3 regions of the Abyssicoccus albus genome follow, and region 3 is predicted to be linked to each of the others. Evidence: predicted binding sites of a transcription regulator. Region 3 holds the regulator's gene; each other region holds the start of a gene.

Region 1 (3,296 bases), on a different contig from region 3:
AAATGCAATCAATCTTGTATTAAGATTAATTGCATTTTTGAATTATCATATTTAAATCAAACATCTTTACGGAAATGATCCACAATTAAACTGATTGCGCCGTCACCAGTTACGTTTGTTGCAGTACCAAAACCATCCTGAGCCATATAAAGAGCAATCATCAGTCCTATAGCACCTTCACCGAAGCCTAGAATTGAAGCCAAAATTCCACTTGCGGCCATAACTGATCCACCAGGTACACCTGGTGCTGCGATCATGATAATCCCAAGCATTAATATGAAGCCAATCATTGTTGGAATACTAACTAAATCCAATTGTGGCAAAACAAGCATTGCTGCAGTAGTACAACTTACAAGTGTAATCGTTGACCCTGATAAATGGATTGTTGCAAGCAATGGTATTGAAAAGTTCGCAACTCCTTCACTGACACCATTACTTTTTGCTTGAGTTAAAGTTACTGGAATTGTCGCTGCACTACTCATTGTACCTAATGCTGTAAAGTATGCTGGCAACATATTTTTCACAAGATTTAATGGGTTTTCTTTACGCAAAAATCCTGCTGTAAAATACAACACTGTTAACCAAATCCAATGCATTATAATAGCAGCAATTAAGACGAAACCAAATACTTTCATAACCGACATTACAGTACCTTGCGCTGTCATTTCTGCAAAAATACCAGCGATGTAAATTGGTAAGAATGGAATTAAAATATATTCAATAACGACTTCTGTAATCTTACTACCTTCTTTAAACAACGTTACAATCATATTAGACTCAGTCTTAATTGCATAAATACCAAATAAGAATGCTGTAATTAATGCTGTTAGAACGCCCATTAATGGATCAAACTCAAAATTAAAAAACGGTTCAATCGCCTCTGCTTCGCTAGGTACCTTTCCTCCTTTAGCAATGATAGGCATTAGTGTATATGCAACAATCATTGCAAATAATCCTGCAATAATTGTAGAAGTATATGCAACACCAACAGTCATGCCTAACAACTTCCCGCCATCTTTTCCAACAGATGTAATCCCTGCACCAATAAAGAATAAGATAATGAGAGGAATTAAATAGTTAATAAATTGCCCGAAAATCCCTTTAAATGTAACCATTGCTCGTGTAAGCCATTCAATATCAATAAGTCCAATCAAAACCCCTATAATAATACCTGATAATAATTTAACGATTAACTTCATTATGTTATACCCCGTCATTCATAAATTGTGTACCCTTAATTTATCATATAATTCAATAATTTAAAATATTACTTCGAAAGCGTTTTCTATGTTTTGAAATAGATATATTTAATTGTCATCTTTTTGACACCATTAAACTTGTGAATTACTTTACAATATAGATGAGGTGAATGATTATGAAATTCAAAAAGCAAAGTCAACATGGTGTGTGGGCAATGATATTTGCACCAATAATACTTGGCATTATATTTTCAAACGTGAATTGGTACCATCTTTTATTTGTTATCACCTGGACTTTATCATTTATGACTTTCGATCATATCCTTTTTTACTTTAAAAAAAGAAAGAAACGTATTCCTTACTTAAAGTCTGGTTTGTTGTTATGTATTGTTACAACAGTCATTACATGCATCATTATTGTAAATTATCCTCAGTTAATCTATTTCTATTTATCGATGATTCCATTTATCATCATGAACCTATATTTTTCAATATCTAAAAAAGACCGACTAATATGGAACGATATAGCGGGTATAACCAACTTTGCAATTGGTGGCTTAATGAGTGGTTGGATCGGAAATCAAGCACTTCATTTCGAAGTTTTTATTTTAACAATGCTGTTCTTTATAGGTACAGTCTTTTTTGTTAAAACAATGATTCGAGAAAAGAATAACCCTCAGTATAAACTTTACAGTTGGGTATATCATTCCATCGCATTAATTGCTGTAATTTTTATACACCCTCTATATCTATTAGCTTTTCTACCTTCATTAATTAGATCAATTGTCTTTTATGGGCAAGGTCTACCGATGAAGAAAATCGGTATTATTGAAATTGTAAATGTATGCTGGTTCGTAATCATCATCGCTTTAATCTAATCCTCACTAGTTGTATTGAATCATATTGAATATTTTAAAAATGCATAAGTTTAACCAAATAAGACCTCAGTTTGTAAGTACTCATCACAAACTGAAGTCTTATTTATTTTCATAGATTCATTATAATGAATCAATTAATAACTTAATCGCAAGCCCAATAACAATAACAGCCATCACAATATTTAAATATTTCTCTTCAACTGTTGCGGTGAATTTACCGCCATAATAAGCTCCAATCACATTACCTAAGCCAAGTGCGACAACATAGCCTAGATGAACATGTCCTTCTATTACAAAAATCACTGTTGAAATTAACAAGTATATTGTAATAATCAAAGTTTTCAAGCTTTGAATTTCAGCATAACTTAACGTTGGCATAAATATTCTAAATGCTATGATAAATAAGAATCCTACTGCCGCTTGAATAACACCACCATAAATTCCAATAAAGAAAAAGACTATACATAGAGTGACATACATCAATTTAGTTAAATGTTCTCTTTCTTGGTTAATGAATTTTTGAGGTTTAATAAATATGACGAATAATACTAAAATCATTACAATAGCTAGTATTCTGTTGAAAATTTCGTCTGGTAAATCTACTGCAAATTTAGCCCCAACGATTGATCCAATGGTCGTAGGAATGGCAACTAAAATTGAAAGTTTCCATCTTAATAAGCCATGTCGATTGAATTCATAAATTGCTGATAAGTTTTGGAAAAAAATTGCGACACGATTTGTCCCATTCGCTGTTTGAGATGGCAAACCAAAAAAGATCAAAGCAGGTAGTGCAATCAATGAACCACCTGCAGATACAATATTAATAAAACCTACAAAAATTCCAATAAAAAATATTAAAAAATAAGCCAACATATCCATACAATACACTCCAAAAATTCATTAATACTCTAACTTTATTTCTTTTTATATATTGTGTCAATATGTCGCACTTCTGATTCAATGAGTTGTCTATTCGGTTCTAATTTTGGTGGCAATGATAATGTCTCCCCTAACGTTTCATATGGTTCATCTTCCATAAAACCCGGACCATCAGTAGCAATTTCAAATAAAATGCCATTCGGTATTCTTGCGTATAACGATTTAAAGTAAAAACGATCGACATAACCTGAATTTGGTAATCCTACTTCATTATATCTATTTATCCATTCATAAAGTTGTTCAGTATTATCTACTCTAAATGCTACATGGTGCACAGTGC
Region 2 (3,296 bases), on a different contig from region 3:
TATACAAGCGCATGTCCAAAATACCAGAATAAAGTACGGCTTAGACTTACATCTACACGTTCAACCCAACCGATACTCCAAGGAATTAACATAAATAACACTTCAATCGCAACACCTAAACTACAAACCATCCACATCACATTGTTAATTGCCACCATATAAGATAACAATGGTGATTTATCACCTTTATTCTCACGTTTCCATTGAACATAGCGCATGATCTGACCTGCTGCACTAATCCAACTTCCAACAATAACTAGTGCTAAACCTACATAGTAAATGAAATGCGCTTTAAGTGGAGCGTAGAAAGTATATAATACTGTTGCTTCATTTAATAAAATCATAATTGCAGCAGCTACAGTTCCGATAATCATCGTATAGAAACCAATCCAACTAAGTAATCTTTGTGTGCTCGTTAGATCTCCACACACTCTTGATACTGCAGCGATTTGGAATCCCATAATGAAAAATGTTGTAAAAACTAGAGCAAGTGTTACACCATGTATTGTAAGTAATTGATAATAACCAATACCTGCAGGTAACTCAAGTGTGCCTGATCGAACGAGTACTTGCAATAAAGCAGCCACACCACCTAAAAGTAGATTAAACATTGCGAAATACATATGAGCTAAAACTAATTTGGAATCTTGTCTATTTAATTTCCTAGTTTGATCTGGACCTAAATTTCGTAAACTCATTATTTTTCCACCACCTTAATCATCGTGCTCATATCTGTATGACCTGTACCACAATATTCATTACAAACCGTTAAATATTCACCGGGTTGGTCAAAAGTTGTTGTATATGTAGAAATATGACCTGGTTCTAACATCATATTGATATTTGTTCCAGCAACACCAAATCCATGAACTACATCTTTCGTTGTTCCAGAAATTTTAACTTTAGCGCCTTTAGGTATTTCAACTTCTTGAGGTGAATATAAAAACGCTTGAGCTACAATATACAATTCATAGTCATAATCTTTACCTTCTACTTTTTTTAGACCAGGTTCTTTAAATCGAGCGTCTTTATCTACAAGTTCAGGATCAATATATTCCCGACCACTTGCAGCAGGTTGATGACCTGAGTGAAATGCTCCAATTCCAATAATAATTAAGAAAAACACTAAACTAAACATTCCTAAACCAAGCCAAATTTTCTCTAGCTTATGCATAATGAAAACCTCCTACATTCTTGATAAAAATAGTATAAAAATAATAACCCATAAAATGATGAATATGGCACCTAACATTAATACAGAAATAAATGTACCTTTCAAATCAGCATGATGTTGAATATTTTCTTCGAAATGAGGTTCAACATCACTATTACGGTAAGATAACTCTTTTTCAACCGTCATTTTATATTCCTCCCTTTCTAATCATTTATTCATTTATTATAATAAAGTAAATGGAATTTTATTTATGTGATAAAAGTCACACTTAATAACGCTTTTAATTAAATTTGTGAAAAAAATAATAATCTAGGGAGAAACTTTATGTCTAACCGATTAAGAGAGTTATATCAACTAAAGGTTGAAATCGAAAAATCAGAAAATGAGACACTCGTGTCACAATTAAATATCGCTTTAGAAAAAGAGTTCAATAAAAACTTAACTGTATCTTTCATGGGACAGTTTTCAAGTGGGAAATCATCTTTAATTAATTTCCTTTTAGAAGATGAATTGTTACCATCTTCACCTGTGCCAACAACGAGTCAGACTGTACAGATTCATATGCAAGACGATTTGAATCCACCAAGAGTTTTTTTAACTGACAATACGTATACTGAATTAAGTTCGATAGAAGAAGTTCAACTATTTAATCGTCAAAATTATAGTTTTCATCGTGTTGAATATTTTTCAAACAAAGGAAAGCTTAATCATAAAATTACAATACAAGATACTCCAGGAATAGATTCCATTAACGCGATTCACGATCATCATACAAAAAAATATTTATTGGCAAGTGATGTAGTGATAGTCGTTGCAGATTATAATCATGTGCTATCAAATGTTAATTTAAATATGATGAAAGAATTGAATAAACTAAATATCCCAATCTTATTAGTTATTAGCCAAATAGATAAACATAATAAAGATGAATCGATCGATTTATTTATGAATACAATTTATACTACACTTGAGCAGCATGAAATAAATGTTGAAAATATTGTTCCAGTATCAATATATGACTCAAAATATAATCAAATGAGTAAACTTGTAGATCAAATCAATTACTGGAGTAATCAAAATCAATTTGACGATCTATACGCAAGTCGATTGAAAGATAATGTATTCAAAGAACAATTAGATTATTTACAACATGAAATAAATAGTTATGTAAATAAAATAAAACCGATTTTCTCACAGGTCCATTCTAATATGTCATTAGATCAAATCGATGAGTTGAAGGAACAATTAAACAATAGATATACTAATAACCTAGAACTATTAGCACAATCAAATGAACAATCATTCATCGATTATTTGCAAGAAAAATTGATTGAATATGTAGATAATAGTTACATACTCTCTCAACAATTAAGAAGTATGTTAGAGGACTATTTAATGACTTTTGACTCATCATATCGAGTTAAAGGGATATTTAATAAAAAAGAAAAGCTTCTAAAAATTAGGGAGCAAATGGTCAAAGATATCACGGATTATATTAACAGAGAGATTAATAAGTTAATCATTATGCCTGTAAATCAATCTTTACAACAACTTAACTTATCAGACCTAGACTTATCTATCAGTACATCATTGTTGGAAGCAACTGAGGTCACAACACCTAACATTCAAAATGTTTATGTCAAAAATTTTAATGATCAATTTATAAAACAAGTTAAGACATCAATAAAAAAACGTTTATCAGTTCAATTAAAAGCGTTATATCGACAATTAGATTCAAATAAATTTAATAATAATGAAATGAGTAATAAAAATGACAATCAAAAATTATACGATATAAAAAATGAAGAAGATGAAAGAATAAACAGATATAAAACATTAATTAAGCAACTACAAGAAGCCAAGGACAATGCAAAACAATTAAAAATGATGAAAGAGTTGAAGCAATCGATTGAAAATAAATCATATGAGCATTTCTATATTCACATGGATGATCGTTTAAATGAATTAACAAATTATACTTTCTTAGATGCTAGTGAAGTAGATTTTGAAAAATATAATGACACTCAATCGGATTCCTTAAAACATGAAAATAATACAGAAGGTCAGGATGACTTAGTTAATCAAACTAAATTACATCAACTCAATGAATCACTTTTAGATA
Region 3 (3,296 bases):
TGAAAATCTCAGCTTGTGCTTGATCATAGTACCCAACCTTTACGTTCGACCCATATATGACTTCACCGTCGATTGGAGGAATTTCTTTAGCAATTGTTTTGATTAGAGTTGATTTACCTACACCATTCGGCCCTATAATTCCGATTCGATCATCTTTGTATATCGATAGATTTATATTTTCTTTCAATGGTTTATCATACCCGACTGTCAATCCTTTTAATGTGAAGACATCTTTCCCACTTTGCTTATGAATATCGAAGCTTAAATTCATTTCAGTTGCTTCTATCATCGGATTATCTAAACGATCCATCTTTTCTAATTGTTTTCGCCTAGATTTGGCCATATTTGAAGTAGATGCTCTAGCAATATTTTTCTGAACAAAAGTTTCTAGCTTTTTGATTTCTTTTTGTTGTGTAATGTAGGCTTCTTTAGCATCTTCAAGACGCAATTGCTTCTCTTTTAAATACGTACTATAATTACCGTGATATTTATCAAGACGATTAAATGTCATATGATATGTTTTATTTACAATTTTATCTAAGAAATAACGATCATGACTTATAATTAATAAAGCCCCTTCATATCTGATGAGATATTGCTCTAACCAATCAACGGTATCCATATCAAGGTGGTTTGTAGGCTCGTCTAACATAAGAATATCAGGTGAAGTCAATAATAGTTTAGCTAAGGATAATCTTGTTTTTTGTCCACCACTGAAACTCGCTATTTTTTGATCAAGGTCAGATTTATTAAACCCGAGGCCGGTGATGATTGATTCGATTTTATGGTCTATTGAATATCCATCTAGTGATTCAAATTTTGATTGCACCGATTCGAATTGTTTCAAGTTTTCCTCTGTTGGATCAACGGATATCGTATACGTTAATTCATCTAATTGATCTTTAATTTCTAGAGTATCTTTAAAAACAGACTTCATAGATTGGCGGACTGTCTCATTTTCTGTATAATCAAAGGTCTGACTCAAATAGCCTATTTTACACTGTTTTTTTATGCTCAAATCTCCAGAATCATAAGACTCAATTTGCGCTAATATCTTCATTAATGTTGATTTGCCTGCACCATTTTTACCAATTAATGCAATTCGATCATTATGTTGTATTTCTATCGATATATCTTTGAATATCGGATCTGTTGCATAAGATTTAGTTAATTGATTACCGTGTAGTAATATCATCATTTCACTTCCATTCTTTATAATCATACAACAATAATGACGTGTTGAAAATGTCAAACTTAATTCATAAATTTTGATATATTACATATCAGACATATGTATATGTATGATATAATAAATTACACTGTGAATACAATCACATAGGAGGAGATAAAGATGGATCATAGAAGTATTCCTCAAGCAACGATTGAACGGCTACCAATATACTATCGTCTGGTTACTCATCTTAAAGAGTCAGGTCAAAATAGAGTTTCATCTAAAGTGATTAGTGAACAATTAGGAATTGATGCGGCCACAATTAGAAAGGATTTGTCATATTTCGGTACATTTGGTAAAAAAGGATATGGCTATGAAGTTGACAAGTTATTATATTTCTTTGAAAAGATGTTAACCCCGAGCGGTAAGCGAAAAGTGATATTAATTGGTGTTGGTAATTTAGGGAAGGCTCTTCTTCAATATAAATTTAAGCAGCTAGATGAATCAATGGAAATTATTGCAGCCTTTGATACAAATAATAGTATATTAAGAGAAAAACTGTCGGTTCCCCTATATGACGCTTCAGATATGACGTTATTTATAAAGGAACATCACGTCGATATCGCTATTTTAACAGTCCCTAAAGAGGATGCGCAAAATGTTGTAGACAACGTGACAAACGCTGGAATTAAAGGTATACTTAATTTTACACCGACTAGAATTACAACACGGGAAGGAATATACGTGCAAAATATAGACTTGAGTGTTGAATTGCAGTCATTGATATATCGAATGAATCATGAATTGTAATTATAAATATCAATATAAATATTATTTAAATAACTCGTGAGAGAATATTTTTAAACTAATTTTTTAAGGGAGTGTTATAACATGCTAACTTTAGGCATTGTAAGTCAAACAGGTCTGATAATTATTGCTGTGCTTGCTTTAATATTATTTGGGCCTAAAAAATTACCTGAATTTGGTAAAGCGATGGGAAGTACGTTGAAAGAGTTCAAAGATGCTACTAAAGGACTTGCAGATGATGACGATGAGGATAAAGATAATGCTAAAACTAAATCAAGTGAAGACAAATAATTTATAATTTTAATAATGTGACCTACTGGGTCGCATTTTTTGTGTGAAAGGAGTGAGGAGATGAAGCAATACGATATTGATGAACAAAGAGAATTGTCTGAACATATTCAAGAACTTAGGAATCGTGTAATATTAGTACTGGTTGTGTTTGTGATTGCATTGATGGTAAGTTTATTTTTTGCGAAACCAATTATTGAATACTTACAACATATTGAAATTGCAGAGCATTTTAATTTACATGCGTTTAAAGTGATTGATCCTCTACGTATTTATTTATCTGTATCGATTGTAATTGCATTCATTATCGTCTCACCACTGATCATGTATCAAACATGGGCATTTGTATCACCTGGACTCCACGAAAAAGAGCAAAAGGCAACACTGAGTTATATACCATTTGCGATACTATTATTGATTCTTGGTATTTTATTTGGTTTTTATGTTGTTGTTCCATTGGTCATTAGATTTACGACGTTATTAAGTGCTGATATGGGCATCGAGACAACAATTGGGATTAATGAATATTTTTCATTTCTTTTCCAAATGACCATTCCATTTGGACTTATTTTTCAATTTCCAATTGTATTATTGTTTTTGACAAGGCTTGGTATTGTGACGCCGATGATGCTTAGAAAATATCGTAAGTATGCATATTTCATTTTATTTGTCGTCGCATCATTTATTGCACCACCTGATATTATGACACATGTATTAGTCACGTTACCACTCATTGTGTTGTATGAGATTAGTATTTTGATTGCAAGAATTGGATATAAGAAAAGGTTAAAAGCAGAAGAACAAGCACTTCTAGATGAGCTTGATAAATAGATATAATAAGTTAGATGATTATGGAATAATCATTTATAATCATAATGACACTCGTTTTATTAATCAACATATTAAAAAACAACCGACTCCACTTCGTATAAGGATGATGGGTCGGTTGTTCTATATTATATTAATCTGTTTATTAGATTTTAATATTAATAGTATCGAAATTAATTATTTTTTGTAGAGTACTTTACAC

Evidence for each region. The regulator Rex, encoded in region 3, represses fermentation and respiration genes when NADH is low (regulators of the CRP and FNR family bind a similar motif). The targets are predictions, from matches to a motif close to TTGTGAAATATTTCACAA.
Region 1: EDD62_RS00100 (YwiC-like family protein) is a predicted target of Rex. The motif match lies at 1,338-1,355, and genes of this name have one in related genera.
Region 2: EDD62_RS09310 (cytochrome c oxidase subunit 2A) is a predicted target of Rex. The motif match lies at 1,425-1,442, and genes of this name have one in related genera.

What each region holds. Positions count from the first base shown of each region.
Region 1 covers NZ_RKRK01000002.1:10,103-13,398, reverse strand. Annotated here, with positions in the region: gene EDD62_RS00105 (dicarboxylate/amino acid:cation symporter) at 57-1,199, opposite strand; gene EDD62_RS00100 (YwiC-like family protein) at 1,376-2,077, shown strand; gene EDD62_RS00095 (sulfite exporter TauE/SafE family protein) at 2,198-2,956, opposite strand; gene EDD62_RS00090 (ring-cleaving dioxygenase) at 2,992-3,296, opposite strand, start outside.
Region 2 covers NZ_RKRK01000002.1:654,780-658,075, reverse strand. Annotated here, with positions in the region: gene EDD62_RS03140 (b(o/a)3-type cytochrome-c oxidase subunit 1) at 1-698, opposite strand, end outside; gene EDD62_RS03135 (cytochrome c oxidase subunit II) at 698-1,174, opposite strand; gene EDD62_RS09310 (cytochrome c oxidase subunit 2A) at 1,187-1,360, opposite strand; gene EDD62_RS03125 (dynamin family protein) at 1,499-3,296, shown strand, end outside.
Region 3 covers NZ_RKRK01000004.1:118,028-121,323, reverse strand. Annotated here, with positions in the region: gene EDD62_RS07685 (ABC-F family ATP-binding cassette domain-containing protein) at 1-1,195, opposite strand, end outside; gene EDD62_RS07680 (redox-sensing transcriptional repressor Rex) at 1,352-1,981, shown strand; gene tatA (twin-arginine translocase TatA/TatE family subunit) at 2,063-2,269, shown strand; gene tatC (twin-arginine translocase subunit TatC) at 2,330-3,097, shown strand; gene EDD62_RS07665 (VOC family protein) at 3,272-3,296, opposite strand, start outside.